2 regions of the Staphylococcus parequorum genome follow, and region 2 is predicted to be linked to the other one. Evidence: predicted binding sites of a transcription regulator. Region 2 holds the regulator's gene; the other holds the start of a gene.
What was found. The regulator LexA, encoded in region 2, represses DNA repair genes until DNA is damaged. The targets are predictions, from matches to a motif close to CGAACATATGTTCG.

Region 1 (7,025 bases), 200 kb from region 2:
AATGGTGTATCAGTTAGATACCAATTATTAACAATAGGAACAAGACGCCCAGGTAAGAAATTAAGAAAAGGTAAACCGGAATTTTTAGTAGCCCATGATACAGGGAACCCAAATTCAACAGCACAGAATAATGTAGATTATTACGAAAATACGCATAACATTCAACAAGGTATTGCGTCAGCGCATATTTTTGTAGATGAAAAAGAAGCGATTATTTGTATTCCTGTAGATGAAGTAGCTTATCACGTATTACCAAGTACACCAACTGACAATGCATGGTATGGCGTAAATGCAAATGATGGTGCTGCAGGCATTGAGATTTGCTATTTCACAAATAAAACACGCTCACAAAAAGCATTAGATAATGGGGCGCGCGTATTAGCTTACTTAGCTGAATATTGGGATATTGATTATAAAACTGAGATGCCAGGACACCAAGATATCCAAGCAGATAAACAAGACCCTGGTAACGTTTTACAAGCAGCTGGATATAGTAGAGCTACATCTAATTTAGATAATATCGTAGCTAAGTATTATAAAAAAGTTGAATTACCAAATGAAAAAACGAAGTGGAATTGGGCAGGTACTTATTACCCACAACCTACAAATGATAAAGGGATTAAAGTACGTAAATCACCAACTACAAGTGGAACATTAGTCGATAAAAACTCATGGTTATATGATAAAAACGATTATGTTCCATTTGACCAAATTATAAAAGCTGATGGTTACTGGTGGATTCGTTTTAAATACGTAGCACCAGGTTCAAGCGATGATTATTTCTATTGTGCAGTATGTCGAATTACTGATCCACAAGAAAAAATTAAGAATGAAAAATACTGGGGAACTATCACTTGGAAATAAATATGAATTAAGTCGGCACATTGTGTCGGCTTTTTAATTTAATTGGAGGTAATATAATGGCAAATGCAGAAATGACAAAAAATGAATTTTTAGTTTGGCTAAATAATACAATAGGTAAGCAATATGATTTTGATTGTTGGTATGGTTATCAATGCTATGATTATGCAAACGCAGGGTGGGTCAAACTATTTCCTGGTACATCTTTACAAGGGGATTACGCCAAAGATATACACATAGATAATAAAGAAATGTTGAAAGACAAAGCTACAGTTTATAAAAATACGCTAGACTTTTTGGCTCAACCTGGTGATATGGTTATTTTCCCATATACATTTGGAGATGGTGCGGGTCATGTAGGTTATGTCATTTCAGCTACTTTAAATCAACTAACTATCTTAGAACAGAATTGGTTAGGTGGCGGTTGGACAGAAGGTCCAGAACAAGGGGGCACAGGTTGGGAAACTGTAACTCAACGTACACATCCTTATGATCCTAATATGTACTTTGTGCGCCCTAATTTTAAAGTTCCCCAGAAAATAACATGGAATTGGGCAGGGCGTTTTACTGCTAACACAACTATTAAAGTAAGGCGTACTCCTAGTTTAAGTGGAGAGATTGTTGATACTAGTTCATGGATTTATGCGAATGAATGGGTAGACTTTGTGAGTGTTACTAAAAAGGATGGATATTGGTGGATTAAGTTTAAATATCCTACTAATCCTAATGCTGGTTATTTCTATTTAGCTGTATGTAAGATTACAGATAAACAAGAAAGAATTAAGTATGAAAAGTATTGGGGTAGCATTGTGTGGAAATAGATGATATCGTTGACTTAGATATTTTGTGCCAAAAATATTTACAAACATTCTAACCACTGTAGGTCATCTCTTATTGAGGTGGCTTTTTATTATTGGTTGTAGTATACAAAATATTTTGATAATATGTGTAATAGGTATTTTCTGTCATAAATTTACCCACCAAGTGTTATTATGGCATCTCTTTAAGAGGTGTCTTTTTTATTTGCCTTTATAACGTTTGAATATAAATAAAATGGGAAATAATATTATAGAAGTGTAACATTCCAACGCTTCCTTTTGTTATGTGAAAATACTACTCTGTCCATGTAGTATTTTGTGTTAACCTAGAAATAGATGGTTTAACAACTATCAAATTTTATTTCTAATTACAACCACCCTTCGGGGTGGTTATTTTTTTGTTTAATAAATAATATAATGTGGTAATGTATATTTACAATTGTTGTTAGGCATATTGTAGCTACGTTTTAATATTTGTAGGGTAGGCACTCATGTGCTTTCCCTATTTTTGTTATAAATAATACCACTTCCATATATATTGTTTATAAGTTATAATTATTTATTATAGACATCATATTTAAATATATGATGAATAAGGAGTGGTGTTATGGATTATAAACCTTTAAAAAAGCTATTTCATATGTATGGTTGGGACAATATGGAAACTGAATACGAAATGCGAAGAAATAATTATTCTTCTTTTGTTACGGATATTGTTATAAATCCTATACAGAATGAAATACAACACCGTAATGTTAAATATCCATTGTTTTTTGTTATAACTAAAGAACTTGTATTGAAACTTGAAACTGTCTTGAAAAACAGTGCGAAAATCCAACAAATGTCATCAAGTTTGCCAGGAATAGCAAATGATGCATATATTAAGCATTTATTAATTAATGAATTGCAGAGCACTAACGAAACAGAGAATATCAGAAGTACAAAGAAAGAAATAGCAGCATCAATCAATAGCCATAAAGGTACTAATAAACGTTTTGATGGACTTGTAAATCAATATTTAATGTTGAAAAACAATGAAATGGAATTTAATAAAATTTCTGATATACGTAGAATATTTGATACAATGGTTTCAGACGAAATTAAGGAAAAAGATTTACCAGACGGAGATATGTTTCGAAAAAAATCAATAGGCGTATATGACCAAACTAAATCAAAATGGATCCATAGAAACGAATTTAGCGAAGCAGAGATATTTGAATATCTAACTCTATTATTAGAATTTATTAAACATTACAATGCTCCAGAAATTTATAAAATTATGGCAAGTCATTTTATGTTTGAATACTTACATCCATTTTATGATGGTAATGGAAGGGTAGGAAGATATATTTTAGCCAAATTATTAAATGACCATTTAGATTCATTTACAGCATTGACGTTTTCCTATGTGGTAAATAATAAAAAAAACAAATATTACAAAGCGTTTGAAAATGCTTCTAATTTTTATAATATGGGTGAATTAACTAATTTTATTGAAGAAATGCTAAGTATTGTTATCGAAGGTCAAGAAAGTGTTATTGAGACATTTGAAAATAATATTGAAGTCATTACAAGATTAGGTAATTCACTTGAATCTAAGAAACTTAATAAATACGAATTCAAGATATTATTTATATTATTGCAAGATAAAGTGTTCGGTAGCAAATATTCACGAATTAGTTTAAAAGAGCTTCAAGAAATTGTTGGATTCTCAAGGAATAAAATAAACGAAGTTATAAAAAATCATCAAGATAAATTTATTAAATTGAAGAGCAATCCAGTGATTTATGAAATAAAAAATGACTATATGGAAAAATTACTTTCCGAATAATCCCCTTAACACTCACCAACTAGTGGGTGTTTTTTTGTGGTATAATATAATAACATGTACAAGAACATTTGAATTAACTATAATCAGTCCTATTTTTTCATATATACTTAAGCTAATCACCCACACATGTCACTGGGTGTTTTTTATGATTTTATACGTAAGATAGGGCGAAACGTTAAAAATGTACAAAAAAGTCACCTTAAATGCTATAATTAAATCCCTACTACTGTCTCCTAAAAATTAAAAAAGGAGATTTAATATGATAAATATTATTTCAGCAATTGGATCACTAGGAACTTTTATTATGGCGTTATTTTATTTTGTATCGGTATCAGTTCAACTTTATCAAATGAAAATTAGTTTTATACCAGCTTTAGGGTTTAATCAAATCCTTTTAGAGAAAGATGAAGATGAAAATTTGAATTTAAGAAATACAACTTCAAACACTGAGGAACATGAGGATTATTTAAAGTTATATAACCTTGGTGGAGGAGCTGCTAAAAATATAACTGTTGAAGTTATGTTAGGTAAAGATAATGTAATTCAGAAGAAATATATAAATATGTTACCTAGTAAGGAAAGTTATATGTTACCTATTAATAAAACTGTATTCGATGAATTGGATGATACTATTCAAAATAATGGTTACGAATCAGATATGAATATTAAGCTAACATATTATCACAATGTGAGTAGAAAGAAACAAGAAGTAGTATTAAAAGGTCATATTGATAGTTTTAATACTTATGAAAATAAAGAGATATATGAACTACAATTTATATAAGTTTTTTATCTATAATTTGTTTCCAATAAGAAAATTGGGGTATTTAATTATCAAGCGACGTGGAACGCTTAACAAAGTTTAATAAATCAGCCTATCTGATTAGATAGGCTGTTTTTATTTATTTAAAAACACATTGAGTATTGGGTTATTATTTTCTTTTTCAACTCGATTAGCTACTTCTCTTGTGTTACAACCTATTTTTTCAATTTCTTTTTTATAATCCATATGTATTCTCCTCGATTGTCTGAATTTGTGTAACGATTAATTATAATTGGTTTTAAGAAAAATAGATATTAAATTGATTAATGCGAACAAGTGTTCTATTATATTCATGAGGTGATTAAAATGATTGTTAACCAAGATGCACCAGATGAATATAAATATGAATCCGATTATCGTAATATACCACGTGAATATTTAAATCCACGTATACCTGAAGGGCGTGGCATAGTTAAGTGGGCACCATTTTCCACAATACCTGAACAACATGAGCGTTTGAAAGAATATATGCAAGACCAAAATAAAATAGAAAAGCCCGAATTAAGCGATGACCAATTAAATATATTAAATGATACATTGATATTTAAAATGTATAACGATCCAGCGATAGAAGTTAGGTATTTTGTGAAAGGGTATATACAAACAATAGAAGGTTACATACACAAAGTAGATGTTCATACACAATTACTCTATTTATATGAAGAAACTAGTTTAAGTAAGATAAATTTAAAGGATATAGTGGATATAAAGTAGCCCACCTAAATGAATAGATGGGGTTAACTATTTGATTTCTATAATATTTAAACCTTCTGAAAATTCAGGGGGTTCGAAGAAACTAGAAACATATTCGAAAGTTTCTTTAGTATCGAATTGTTCTCTTTCTGGTTCTTCACTACGTCTTATATTAATTTGTTTCAAACATTTATCATCACTTATATTGAGAAAAATTAATTGATGATTTGCATTAATTTCTGAAGCTACACTTAATAGCCATTTTCTTTGAGTTTTAGTGTTACCTGGAAAATCTAATACTACATTACTACCGACTTTTAAAATTCGCTGGATGTGCTCTTTCAATAATGGTTTTATTAACTTTGAGTAACTTAAGTAATCATCAAAATCATTTATTTGATTTGGATATAATTTTTCTAACCATTCATCTTCAGACAATAAAACTGCATTTTCAGTTTGTTCTATTTCTTTAGATCTAGTAGATTTTCCGGCTCCCATTTTCCCTGATAAAAAATATAAAGTTCCTAAATTATTCAAATTTATGTACCCCCGAATTTCTTTTTTTGAAAAGCGTGTAAATGAGTTCTTCTTATGTTGATACTAATTATATGAAAAAGTATATTAACAAACAACCCACCCGCTCATTTATATGAATAGGTGGATGGGCTCACGTGTCAAATACGTGTCAAAATAGTTCGGTTTCTTTCTGTTTGCTCCGAAAGTAAAGGTAGCGAAATGCTTTAGTTATGCGCTTTTCGTCTAACCTCTAAAGTTTAACTTTGGTCTCCCAGGACACTAAGAGAATAAATTACATATTATTCAAAAAAGAACTCCGTTGCGACGGGGTTCTTTTTTAGGTTCTTTTTCAAAGAGCTAAAAAGATAATATATATATAGGGATACGATAAATGACCAAAAAAATACCAGATGAATTAACATCTGGTATAGTGGGATTTAATTTGAAATGAGTTACTTTATAGAGTGAGAAGTGGAATGGTTATTACGAATTGTTACTTATAATATATCAAATATTTCAAGCATATTTAATTTTATATTTAAATCACTAGGTGCTTTTTAATAAAAATATATAGGGATTTAAGAACTTCCCTTAAATATTATTCTAATTCATTTGATTGCATATCTGTTTTTTCATAATTCGACTGAGGAAAATCATCATAAAAATTAGTATCTTCGTCAATCCATGATGTGTTAATTTCATCTAGTTCTTGATTATAAAAATTATCTGTGCGTTCATCTACTTCAGTCTTATTTTTATCTTGTTCTGATTGTGAGTTAAGTTCTGAGTTAAGTTCTGAGTTAAAACTATTGTTTTCTTTTTTGGTAGGACTTTCGACTTGACTACGTGAGTTATTATCAGAGGTTATATCAGAATCTAAGGTTCTATTGTTGGTAGTTTGGACTAGTGAATTTCTTTCATTAGATATATTCATAACTGAATTATTTAATTCCTGTTCATTTTGATTATTCATTGCGATTTCTTTAATATTACCCAAATCAAAAATTACGCTTTTAATACTGAAGAAACTAGAAGAGACTTCTAATTTATTGTTTTTAGCTTTAATAATTTCAGAAGAAACATCAAAAACTACTTTTCCTTCTGTGATACTATCTGGATTTACCTGTTCAAGGAAGAAAGAATTTTGTATAGATCCATCTTCGCTTTGATTGGCAGAGATAGAAGCTTGAGAATCTGCTTCTAATGATTTTTTACCTGATTTTAACTTAAACATATTACTATCAATAGTTAAAGCAGTATTCCCTTTATTCTTAATTTTCACATCTACAATGATAAAAGTATCTTTAGGTGTTGTAGGTAAAATAGAAGGACCGACCTGTTTAGCAGTTTCAACATTATTAACTGTTACTTCTAAGTTTCCATTTTTAACAGTTTCTCCTAATTTATATATTTGTTTTTTATCGCTATCGCTATTATCACTAGATGTTGTTTTTTCATCATTATTTACAAAAATGGCTGTACA
Region 2 (13,232 bases):
ATGTATTATATCAATTACAAAATCAATTTGTAAATATAAGCTATGCTTTATATCTAATAATAAAAATTGGTATGAGAACTTTCGCTCTCATACCAACAATTTAAATAATTAATTATATTAATTAGAATGTTTGTATTTGATTCAATACGTTTTCTTTAGTGAAACCATATTTTTCAATTACTAAATCGCCAGGCGCACTTGCACCAAATCCATCAATTGCGATGACTTTGCCTTGTGTGCCGACATATTTATGCCAACCAAGTGGTGAAGCCATTTCAATAGCTACACGTTTTGTAATTGATGATGGTAATACTGATTCTTTATACTCAGCAGATTGTTGATCGAATGCATTCCAGTTAGGCATTGATACAACACGAACGCCTTTACCTTGTGCTTCTAAATCTTTTGCTGCATCTACAGCAAGATTAACTTCAGATCCTGTTGCTAATAATAAGAATTCTGCTTCTTTGTCAGATTCAAACACTACATAAGCACCTTTACGTACGCCCTCTTCAACTGTTTCTTTTGGTAAGTCCATTGTTGTAAGGTTTTGACGCGTTAATACTAATGATGTTGGTGTACTTTCTGATTCTAGAGCTACTTCCCAAGCCACACGTGTTTCGTTACCGTCTGCAGGACGAATCACATTCATATTAGGAATCGCACGTAAACCAGCTAATTGTTCGATTGGTTCATGTGTTGGACCATCTTCACCAACAGCAATTGAATCATGCGTAAAGATGAATGTTGAATTTAAGCCCATGATTGATGATAAACGAAGTGCTGGTTTTAAGTAGTCACTGAATACGAAGAATGTTGCACCGTATGGATGTAATCCACCATGTGCAGCCATACCATTTACTGCAGCTCCCATTGCGAATTCACGCACACCAAACCAAATATTTTTGCCTTCTGGTGTATCTTTGTCAAAATCAGCCGCATCTTTTACGTTTGATTTGTTAGAACCAGCTAAGTCTGCTGACCCACCAAAGAATGAAGGTACTGTTTTACTTAATGCTTGTATTACTTCACCAGAATCAGCACGAGAAGCACCACTATGGCCAGCTTCGAAGTTTGGTAACTCATCTTTATAATTTACTGGTAATTTACCACTAATAGCTAGTTTAAATTCTTCAGCTAAATCTGAGTACTTACTGCTATATTCTTCAACAAGTTTATTCCATGCTTCTTCGTTTTCGTTAGCACGTTTTAGCATAGTTTGTTGGAAAATTTCATATACTTCTTCAGGCACATTGAAACGTTTTTCAGGATCTAAACCATAATTTTCGAAAGCTAATTTTCTTTCGTCTTCACCTAATGGCGCACCGTGCACACCATGAGAAGCTTGTTTGTTTGGTGCACCATAACCAATAATTGTTTTAACTTCAATTATTGTAGGTACATCATTAGACTTCGCTTCTTCAATTGCTTTATCAATTGCTTCGATATCATTACCGTCTTCAATTAAAATATGCTTCCAACCGTATGCTTCGAAACGACCTTTAACATCTTCAGAAAATGCTTTATCTAAATCACCATCTAAAGAAATATCATTTGAATCATATAAAACAATTAGTTTATCTAATTGACTATGACCTGCTAATGAAGCAGCTTCATGTGAAACACCTTCCATTAAGTCACCATCAGAAGCAAGTACATAAGTATAATGATCTACAACTTGTGCGTCATCTTTATTAAATTTACCAGCTAAGTGTTTTTCTGCCATTGCCATACCAACTGACATAGCGAAACCTTGTCCAAGTGGACCTGTTGTTACTTCAATGCCATCCGTATGTCTAAATTCAGGATGACCAGGCGTTTTAGAATCCCATTGTCTAAATTGTTTTAGCTCTTCTAATTCTAAACTACCTGAAACATGTAATAAACTGTATAATAACGCAGACCCGTGTCCCGCAGATAATACAAAGCGATCTCTATCAAAGAAATCTTTTGATTGGGGGTTAAAGTTTAAATGACGCGTCCATAAAGTATAGGCCATAGGAGCAGCGCCCATTGGTAATCCAGGGTGACCTGAGTTTGCTTTTTCAATAGCATCGATACTTAACGCTCTAATCGTATCTATCGCTAATTGATCTTTTTCTATATTCATCTAACATGACTTCCTTTCTTCTAGCAAGATTCAATACCATTATACATTAATTTTCTTCTATTTAACAAAAAAGTGATTTAGTTTTTATCTTCTTTGTCTTTAGAATCTAATATTTTTTTCACTTTATTAGGTGTAACATCATTTCCTTCTGAATCAATAATTCTAGTACTTTCAATTTGTTGCTTGAACTTGCCTCTAAATTCGTCTAAATAAGCTTTGCGCAACTTAGATTGCTCTTTGGCTTCAATTTGAGTAAGTCCCTGTTCTTTTTTCTTCTTTGCTAATTCATTAATACGTTCTAAATCTACGCTACCCTTGTTAGCCATAGTTAACCTCCGTAATTTATAATCTAGGAAAAATATAACAAAAAAGTGAGCGAAACTAAATCGTTTCGCTCACTTTATCCCTATTTACTATTAACATGCTTGCTTTCCCAAATCACTTCTATTTAAAAAATTATTTAACCGCTGCTATAACCGGTTGTTGTTCGTGTTCGCTATTCTCTTCGATTTTCACATTGTATTGTTCGCTTTGTGCTGGTTCATGCGTTATTTGATGATCGGTCATTTCGTACGTCTGTTCTGATTCTGCATTGTTATGTGCACTTAAAATAAATAATGCGCTTAATAGCATCGTAACAAGTAACACTGTTACATACGCTTTTATTTGGTGTTTATATATTTTCAACATTAATAGCCACTCCTAGAACGTTTGTTTGTATTTACACCTTACCAGAACACTTGTTCCGAGTCAACAAGAAACGAACAAACGTTTGTAATATATATATATGCATGCTATAATAAAAACAAATTAATCTAGGGAGTGCCTACTATGAGAGAGTTAACAAAGCGACAAAGTGAAATTTTCGAATATATAAAACAAACAGTTCATTCAAAAGGATATCCGCCAAGTGTAAGAGAGATTGGTGAAGCCGTAGGATTAGCATCAAGTTCTACAGTGCACGGTCATTTATCAAGATTAGAAGAAAAGAGTTATATAAGAAGAGATCCTACTAAACCTCGTGCAATTGAAATTGTATCAGAACAATTAGGTGATACTTTAAATATGGAAGAAACTATTCATGTTCCTGTAATCGGTAAAGTAACAGCCGGTATACCGATTACTGCCGTAGAAAATGTTGAGGAATATTTCCCGTTACCCGAACACTTCACTTCAACTCATAATAGTGATATTTTCATTCTCAATGTCGTTGGAGACAGTATGATTGAAGCAGGTATCTTAGATGGTGATAAAGTAATCGTTAGAAGCCAAACAATCGCTGAAAATGGAGATATTATTGTTGCTATGACTGAAGAAAATGAAGCTACTGTTAAACGGTTCTATAAAGAAAAGACACGTTATCGCTTACAACCTGAGAATAGTACAATGGAACCTATCTATTTGGAACATGTAACTGTATTAGGTAAAGTTGTAGGCCTATTTAGAGAAATGTAATTATAAATTGAATCCTTTAAAAACACTCTCACAAAAATAAGAGATTGAGCAATGAGCTCAACCTCTTATTTTTTGTCTTTTTTATCTAAGACTTCTTTTACTTTTTCAAGTATATCTTCTGTTTTATCTTTTTTATTTGTTGTCATAACTTATTCATCCTCACAAATTATAAGATACCCTCTTATAACAATCAATAAACACTATCCACTGTAATTTTCAGTCCAATAAGGTTGTCTATCTTCATTAAAGTCGACACCTACACCTAATGTTTTGAATTCTTTTTTTAGTATGTTCTTTCTATGTCCCAATGAATTCATTAAACCTTGGTGTGCATAAATGCTACTTGTTTGACCATAAGCTAGATTTTCACCTGCTGCATTAAAATCATGACCGTCAGCTTCTAATCTGTCGAATGGTGAATCACCTGATAAATTATCATGATCAAAATAATCATGCTCTGCCATATCTACACTATGTTTTCTAGCAGTATCAGAAATACTAGCCGAATAATTTAACGAGGCTAAATCACGTTGGACTCTCTCAGCGTTTACTAAATCAAAGTTTTGTAATTCGAAACTTTGCGCTAACCCTTCTGATGGTGCAGCGTATTGTTGTTGTAAGCGGTTTTCCATTTTTTCACTAACTTGTAAAAGTGCAGTTAAGTTATTGTTCTCATGTTTGTCGTAAAAAGCTGTTGTATAAATCTGATCATCATGGAAATTGTCGAATTCGTCATCTTGCACATCAAATTTTACATGACCTTTTTCTTTTTCAGTAATAGGTTCACCTAATCTATCTCTAACGACTTCTTTGGGTGTTCCATATTTAATTTTTGATTTTGATGAAATCACATTCTGATTACTATAAAGTGCATTTACTTTATCATCAATGTAACTCACCATCACAAATGATCTATAATCACCAGAGTAGTAAGTATGCCAATTTGTACCGTACTCACTAGAAGTCACACGTTGTGCGTCTCCTAACTTTTTGTCAACTTCATCTTTAGTCATGTTCATTTGAATATTATTCACAGCAAATTCTTGTTCACTCGGCACTTTCAACGCATCATCAGAAGTAGATTGTTCTGATGTCCAACCATCCACTTTTGATTTAAACTGTTGTTGTAACGATGTCATAGGAGCTGTTTCTTTGATTGGAACGACTAATACTATGATTAACAAAACAACTATATATAATAAAATTTTTCTGATTTTATACACCCACTATAAAACTAGTCTCTATCACCATTAAAAATAGAGTTTCTAACAATTACATAATCCACTTTTCTTAACGCATTCAAATCTTTGCCACCTGAATATGAAATTGAACTTTGTAAATCTTGTTGCATTTCTATTAAAGTATTCAGTAAAGAACCTTTGTGTTCAACAAACATTTTTTTACCTTCAACATTTTTGTGTTCGCCTTTTTGGAATTCAGAAGCACTACCAAAGTATTCTTTATACATTTTACCATCTAATTCAACAGTTTCGCCAGGAGATTCTTCATGTGCTGCAAATAATGAACCCACCATTACCATTGATGCGCCAAAGCGAATTGATTTAGCGATATCACCATGTGTTCTGATACCACCATCAGCGATGATTGGTTTTCGTGCTGCTTTACTACAATGGTTGAGTGCTGATAACTGCCAGCCACCAGTTCCAAAACCAGTTTTAATTTTAGTAATACAAACGCGACCAGGGCCTATACCTACTTTCGTAGCATCTGCACCGGCATTTTCAAGTTCACGAACGCCTTCAGGTGTACCCACATTACCAGCTATTACAAATGTCTCTGGAATATGTGCTTTTATATGTTTAATCATATTAATGACTGAATCTGAATGACCATGTGCAATATCAATTGTAATATAGTCAGGGATTATTTTTTCTGCTGCTAATTTTTCAACAAAACCGAATTCACGCTCTTTCACTCCTACAGAAATAGATGCGAACAAACCTTTATCTTGCATCCTTTTAGTAAATGGAATACGAGCTTCTTCGTCAAATCTATGCATAATATAAAAATAATTATTTTCTGCAAACCATTCTGCTAATTCTTCATTCATCACTGTTTGCATATTTGCTGGTACTACTGGCAATTTAAAGTTTCTTGAACCAAATTTAACAGTTGTATCACATTCAGAGCGACTATCAACAATACATTTATTTGGTATCAGTTGGATATCTTCATAATCAAAAATTTTCATAATTTAACAAACCCCTAACATCTTTAATAAAACAATAATATAATGGTAAGATTTTCATGATGATTTTAAATATTATATAAGGAAAATACATGTTTTTACATCAGATTCCGAACAATAACTTTTTAATTTATCTTAACCAATTGATAATATACATTGTTTTACTATAAATGTAAACGAACTTGGGTCGTATTTACCAACTTGATTTTTTAATACCTGGAATTTGTCCTTTATGTGCATATTCACGGAAAGCAATTCTAGACATTGCAAATTTTCTGTAAACACCTCTAGGTCTTCCAGTAACTTTACAACGACGTGTTAATCTTGTTGGTGAGGCATCTCGTGGTAATTTTCTTAAAGCTTCATAATCTCCTTTAGCTTTCAATTCTTGACGTAATTCATAATACTGAGCGACTAACCGTTCTCTTTTTTGTTCTTTTGCTATTTTTGATTTTTTTGCCATTAATATAACTCTCCTTTTAAATCGTAATGATTTCGTTTTAAATCATAACACATCTATTTAATTAATCAAATAGAAAGTTCTAAATCCAACTCATTATTACAATTTGTTTGAATGAGATAATTCATATCTTCTTTAATGCATATATATTTTAGAAAAGTAATTGAAATTGAATAATTTATATGATAGAATTTTAAAGCGTAATCATTCCTGTTAAGAAAGAGGTGTCAACTTTGCGCGTAAATATTACATTGGCTTGTACTGAGTCTGGCGAGCGTAACTATATTACTACTAAAAATAAACGTAATAATCCCGAGCGTATAGAACTTAAAAAGTTCTGTCCAAGATTAAACAAATATACGTTACATCGCGAAACAAAATAATATGATGTTAGACCTTATCTTTTGAATACGACATATTTAAAAGTAATACAGAACTTAAATGATTTGTTAAGTTCCAGAAATAAAGGTGTTTCCATAATGGTGTCACCTAAGAACGTAGATAGGGAGTGGGACAGAAATCTAATTTTTCTAATAAAATTTTGTCGTCCCACCCCAGCACAGCTGACTAGAACTGAAAAAAGCTTGATATAAGCGCATTTTCAATTCAGTCAGCCACTGCCAATATAAAAATGAGCCTGAGGACATATGCTATGTCCCAGGCTCTATTTCCTACGATTAGTCAAGTACTAGTATTTAAAAAAGGCATACTAAAATAGACCTTATGATTTTATTTTTTAAAATAAGGTGTTAATATATATTTGATTGTATGATTGTTTTAATGTGGGGACATTTGATAATCATATAACTTATTATTAGTAACTAAATAATGAATTGTTTTCAATAGGCGGTTCATACAAGCTACTATTGCAGTCTTATGAGATTTCTCATTAGGCTGCTTTCTTAATTTATAATAATAATCTACTATATGATTTTCAAAACGGTGTTGACCACGTAATATATTACATATAACCAAAAATAATAAACGACGTGCTTTTTTGTTTCCACGTTTATTAATTGTGTCTCTATAATGCGTTAACCCAGATTGATATCGTTTGATATCAATACCTACAAATGCGTTTAATTGTTTATGAGAGTGAAAGTTAGAAATATCTCCCAATTCTCCAATAATCATCGCCGCTGTTAATTCTCCTATACCTGGAATAGAAATAATATTTTGAAAGCAATTTAATTCTCGTGCTAAATCAATCATCTCATTATCTAGCTTATCCATCTGTTGAATAGAAAATTTTAATTGTTGAGTAATAATTTGAACTTTTTGGACTAAAAATGATTCTGCTTCTACATTTGGATAACTTTCATTCGCTAATTGAAGTAAAAGTGTTGAATACTTGTCTGCTTTTTCTAGAGACATACCTTTATTTGTTGAGTTAAGTATATCTAAAGTTAATGTGTGTGGGGCTTTTTGAAGCACAAAGTCTGGATGAGAAAAGCATTCCGCAATATTAAGGGCAATTATAGAATAGCGATTTTTAAAAAGATTTTCTAATCCGGGAAAAGTTTGATGAAGCACTTCAATCAATTCTATTTTTAAACGATTTTAATTATTTTCGATTTCAAGATGAAATCGAGCTCTTTCTCTTAATTCGAAATAAATAGAACTATCTGATTGTTTCATACTCTTTTTTGAAAGATTTGGTGCTAATAGAGCTAACTTGTGAGCGTCAGACTTATCCGTTTTCCAGGACCTTAAAGAACTTGTTTTAAACTTTGCTTCTAACGGATTAATTTCAACGAAATTAATATGATTTGTCTTACAAAACTTAGCCATAGCTCTTGAATAAATTCCAGTCGATTCAAATATGAGACACATATCATGAAATTGCTTCAAATATTTAAGTAAATGGTTAAATCCATTTTGGTTATTTTGCATTGTAAATTCTTTAACAAATTGCTTTTCAGAATAGTGGGCAATTACACTATCTTTTTTACTAATATCAATTCCTAAGTATTCGATATAAATCAAACCTCCTAAAAAAAGTTTGAGAAGCGAAAACTTTACTTAACCTTTCTCATTTCACTTTCCTATACACGGTTTCAAGAACCCAACATACTACAATCGAATTTCAAAAGGCGAGAGTAAAGCTGATCAGTTTTTAGTACGGATTTAAAATCCAAGAGTCTGCTCGATCTACTTCTCTCTACAACTATAAAAAATAGCTGTGAAAAAATCTATCGTCATAGATTTCTTCACAGCTAATCTTAGTATGTTTTTTATATTCATTTTTATTGAGAGTATCTTTTTTTATTTCATTTTCTAAGGGCTTTTTCATAATAGAGATTCCTTTATTTTTATTATGAAACTTTAAATTTGATTAGATCATCACACAGAAATAAACCCTTTTGCCATGCATTCCATAGCTTTCAAATCTTATAGGTCATTAATAAGTGTTAATTAACATTTTACAACTTAATTGTCACTTTTAAATTTTTAAGCAGTCTTCTAATCAACCGTGAAACATCTTATAATAGAATAAGTATTTATTATTGGAGGAGAATTTTATGGAAAATCGCCACATGTCAGACGAGCAGAAAAGTCATATCATTAATTCAATAACGACAAAAACAAAAGACAAAAGTATTTGTAATTGTGAACAGCCTAAAATCGAAATTTTAAATGGGCATTATTTCGCGCCCTTATTAACAGCTTCATTAGGAAATGATGCAACGCCGTTAATTGCACTAATGTGCAATAATTGCGGTAAAATCCATTTTTATTCACAAAACTTTTTAGGAATTAAAACGAGATAACATAAAAAGGTAGCCTCCATTATATTGGAAGCTACCTTTAATTATAAATTCTGCTTTAAGGTTTTAAAAATCTTAGAAAGTTAATACCCATCATATTAACTTAGTCTGCTACTTCTAAATCTACATCATTGATATCAATACCTAATGCATTCGCTACGCCTTTACCATATTCACTATCAGCTTTGTAACAGTGACGGATATGACGGTGTTGAACTTCTAATGTAGTACCTTGCATTTCATTTGCAGTATTTACAAATATACGCTCTTGTTGCTCTTTAGATTGTAATCTAAACAAGCGACCTGGTTGTTCGAAGTAATTGTCATCATCTTGTCTAAAATCATATTCATATGCTTCGCCTTCAATTGGTAATCCAGGTTTTTTAAATTGTGGTTGATCTTCAAAAGAACCATCACTATTTGGATAATAGTGTGTGCCACCGCCTTGATTATTATCTAAAATTCTCATTTGACCATCTCTACTGAATGGACAAATATTTTCAACACCTACACCTTTAGGTTGGTTTACTGGAATTTGCCAATGGTTAGCACCCAGTCTGTAACGTTGTGTATCACCATATGAGAATAAGCGGCCTTGTAACATTTTATCCGGTGAAAAATCTAATCCTGGTACAATGTTTGTTGGCGCAAATGCAGCTTGTTCAACATCTTGGAAGTAGTTATCAGGGTTACGGTTCAGTTCCCATTCACCAACTTCAATTAGCGGATAATCACCTTTATACCAAACTTTAGTTAAATCGAATGGATTATCTTTATGATTTCTTGCTTGCTCTTCAGTCATCACTTGAATATATAATTTCCATTTTGGATAATCTTTATTTTCGATTGCTTCGAATAAATCACGTTGTGATGATTCTCTATCGTTAGCAATAACGCTTGCTGCTTCCTCAGGTTGTAAGTTTTCAATGCCTTGTTGAGTTCTGTGATGGAATTTCACCCATACACGTTCACCTTTGTCATTGTACATTGAATAAGTATGAGAACCGAAGCCATGCATATTTCTAAAACCTTTTGGAATCCCTCTATCTGACATCAAGATTGTTACTTGATGTAATGCTTCTGGTAACGAAGTCCAAAAGTCCCAATTGTTTTGCGAACTACGCATATTAGTTCGTGGATCACGTTTTACTGCGTGATTAAGACTCGCGAATAATTTAGGATCTCTAAAGAAGAATACTGGTGTGTTATTACCTACTAAATCCCAGTTACCTTCATCCGTATAAAATTTCAAAGCAAATCCACGGATATCACGTTCAGCGTCTGCTGCACCACGCTCTCCAGCTACTGTTGAAAAACGTGCAAACATTTCTGTTTGTTTTCCAACTTCTGAAAAAATACTTGCAGAAGTATATTTTGTAATATCATTTGTTACTGTGAATGTACCAAATGCTCCAGAACCCTTCGCATGCATGCGTCGTTCAGGAATAACTTCTCTATCAAAATGAGCCATTTGCTCTAAAAAGTACCAATCTTGCATTAATAGTGGTCCTCTAGGTCCTGCCGTCATACTATTTTCTCTGTCCGAGACTGGCGCACCAAAAAGGCTTGTCAATTTTTTATCATTACTCATAAAAATTCCCCCTCGATTTTCTAAATAATAATAATTATTATCTAGCACTTATTTTAATGTAATATGATTTTAAAAGCAACAAAGTATCATTGAAATATGTGAAAGTTTTCTAAATATTTAAATATTTTATGAATTTTAAGTCACAAAAGGCATTGCTTGTATCACTTAAAAGCATTAAAATGGACTGTATATATAAAATTCAATAGATTATAGGAGATTTTTTATGGCACAAAATAATATGAATCGTGGTCTTAACTCTCGACATATTTCAATGATAGCAATAGGCGGCGCCATCGGTACTGGTTTATTTGTAGCAACTGGGAATGTTATATCTCAAGCTGGTCCAGGCGGCGCAATATTGGCGTACTTGATTATTGGCGTAATGCTGTATTTCTTAATGTCATCTATCGGTGAATTAGCTACGTTTTATCCTGTTTCGGGGTCATTCAGTTCATACTCTACCCGTTTCGTGGATAGTTCATTAGGCTTTACGATGGGTTGGTTATATTGGGCAATATGGTTACTCGTAACGAGTGTTGATATCATTATATCTGCAAGCGTACTTTATTATTGGGATGTATTTCAATTCTTCTCACCAATGACGTGGAGTATTATCTTTTTATGTTTACTCTTTTTACTGAACATTTTTTCAGTTAAAGCTTTTGGTGAAACAGAATTTTGGTTGTCACTTATAAAAGTTATCACAATTGTTGTATTTATTGTGATTGGTGTATTAACTATTGTTGGTATCTTAGGTGGTAAAACATATGGTTTAAGCAATTTCACAAGCGGAGAAGCACCGTTTGTTGGTGGGATTTCAGGCTTCTTAGGCGTATTACTGGTCGCAGGTTTCTCTGTTGGTGGTACTGAGGTTGTTGCTGTAACGGCTGGAGAATCCTCCAATCCGCATCGTTCAATGCCTAAAGCAATTAAACAAGTATTTTGGAGAATTTTATTATTCTATGTATTATCAATAGCTGTCATATCAGCAATTATTCCTTATACTGATCCAATGTTATTGAACAAAAGTGAATCAGTAGCACAAAGTCCATTTACAATTGTATTTGACCGTGTAGGTATTGCATTTGCAGCATCTGTAATTAACGCTGTAATTTTAACTGCATTATTATCTGCAGCGAACTCAGGTATCTATACTACGAGTCGTATGCTATTCTCAATGGCAGAAGATAAGCAAGCACCAAGATTCTTAGGTAAATTAAATAAAACTACAAAATTACCAATGGCTGCACTTTTTGTTACTTTTATCATTGTATTAGCTATAATTATTATCGCCCAATTCAAATCTGATATTATTTTCACATTACTTAATATCATTGGTTCTTTAGTCATTGTAATTTGGGGATCCAGTATTTTAGCACAAATAAGATTACGGTCAGCAATTAAAAAACAAAATAAAAATCCTGATGATGTACTTCCTTATAAAGCACCATTTTACCCATTAGGACCTATCATTGTAATTCTTGCTTTACTATTCTTATTTGTTGGAAATTCATTTGGTGCTGTAATGGCTCGTGATTTCGGAGCATTATTCCGAAATATTTTCCCTATGGTGATTTTAGCTATTGTTTACTTTGGTCATAAGTATTTCAAAAAAACTAAAATTGTTAAACTTGAAGAGTTGGATTTAAAAAGTCACGATTACAGTTAATGTCTTAGCATTGATGCACAGAAGCAATTATTTGTTTCTGTGCATCAATGCTTTTTCTTTTATAATAAATCGTGTTTATTGAATTCAACACATATTCAAATCTATAAGGCGATGATATTTTCAGTTGAAGAGAAATATAGTATAATGGATTATAATAATAAACGTAACTTAGAGGTGGAAATTATGATTGGACAAACGAATTTATTTGACGATATTTTAGAAACTGAGGAACGCTTCGTTATTGTTGTGCAATCACTTGAAGATAGACATAACCGCTTAATTAAACGCACATTAAGGGAGTATAGTAGTTTAGACCATTCACAAATGGAAAGTCTTTTTAACCATCTTAAAGATTTATTTCTCGAAGAAGATTTTGAAGAGAATCAATCCGCATTTTCTATTACAGTCTACACAAATTTAGATTATGCAGCTGATCAGGTATACGCGCATGTTAAACGACATCGCGGTAAAAATGAATGGACACATACAGCAAAATAAATACGTAAACGAACTTTAGACGATTGCTCTATTCATAAAACAAATCACCAATTCAATGGCTTGATATGCCAAGGAATTGGTGATTTTTTAAATTGAACAAATATAAACTAAACTTAAATCCAAGCCTATTTTATTATTTTTTGTAACGTATGTGGAATGCCATTATCAATATTACTTAAAGTAATTTCATCAGCTACAGCCTTCACAGCGTCATTTGCGTTGTCCATAGCTACTGCATAGCCTACAACTTCAAGCATTGATATATCGTTAGAACTATCACCAAATGCGACGACTTGTGCTATATCTATATCCAATTTCTCACATAGAGCAATAATTGCATTTCCTTTAGATACGTCTTTTGTCATAAATTCTAAAAAGTAAGGTTTGCTTGTTGTAACATCTACAGCTTCATTGAAACTGCCATCTAATTCAGTGTTAATAGCTGAAACTTTAGAAACATAATCAACGCCCA

Region 1: the regulator LexA is predicted to act here: its motif matches at 4,603-4,616, upstream of AAA453_RS10455 (YolD-like family protein).

The regions. Positions count from the first base shown of each region.
Region 1 is NZ_CP150682.1:2,148,001-2,155,025, reverse strand. It holds partial or broken gene AAA453_RS10480 (peptidoglycan recognition protein family protein) at 1-411, shown strand, start outside; partial or broken gene AAA453_RS10475 (SH3 domain-containing protein) at 562-864, shown strand; gene AAA453_RS10470 (CHAP domain-containing protein) at 921-1,682, shown strand; gene AAA453_RS10465 (Fic family protein) at 2,287-3,510, shown strand; gene AAA453_RS10460 (hypothetical protein) at 3,770-4,294, shown strand; gene AAA453_RS10455 (YolD-like family protein) at 4,640-5,047, shown strand; gene AAA453_RS10450 (AAA family ATPase) at 5,075-5,563, opposite strand; gene AAA453_RS10445 (DUF4352 domain-containing protein) at 6,141-7,025, opposite strand, start outside.
Region 2 is NZ_CP150682.1:1,946,490-1,959,721, forward strand. It holds gene tkt (transketolase) at 122-2,110, opposite strand; gene AAA453_RS09535 (DUF896 domain-containing protein) at 2,188-2,436, opposite strand; gene sosA (DNA damage-induced cell division inhibitor SosA) at 2,567-2,800, opposite strand; gene lexA (transcriptional repressor LexA) at 2,942-3,565, shown strand; gene AAA453_RS09550 (CAP-associated domain-containing protein) at 3,766-4,788, opposite strand; gene guaC (GMP reductase) at 4,800-5,777, opposite strand; gene rpsN (30S ribosomal protein S14) at 5,968-6,237, opposite strand; gene rpmG (50S ribosomal protein L33) at 6,468-6,617, shown strand; partial or broken gene AAA453_RS09570 (IS110 family transposase) at 7,012-8,211, opposite strand; gene AAA453_RS09575 (hypothetical protein) at 8,757-9,005, shown strand; gene AAA453_RS09580 (catalase) at 9,106-10,593, opposite strand; gene AAA453_RS09585 (amino acid permease) at 10,817-12,262, shown strand; gene AAA453_RS09590 (hypothetical protein) at 12,446-12,760, shown strand; gene AAA453_RS09595 (Cof-type HAD-IIB family hydrolase) at 12,886-13,232, opposite strand, start outside.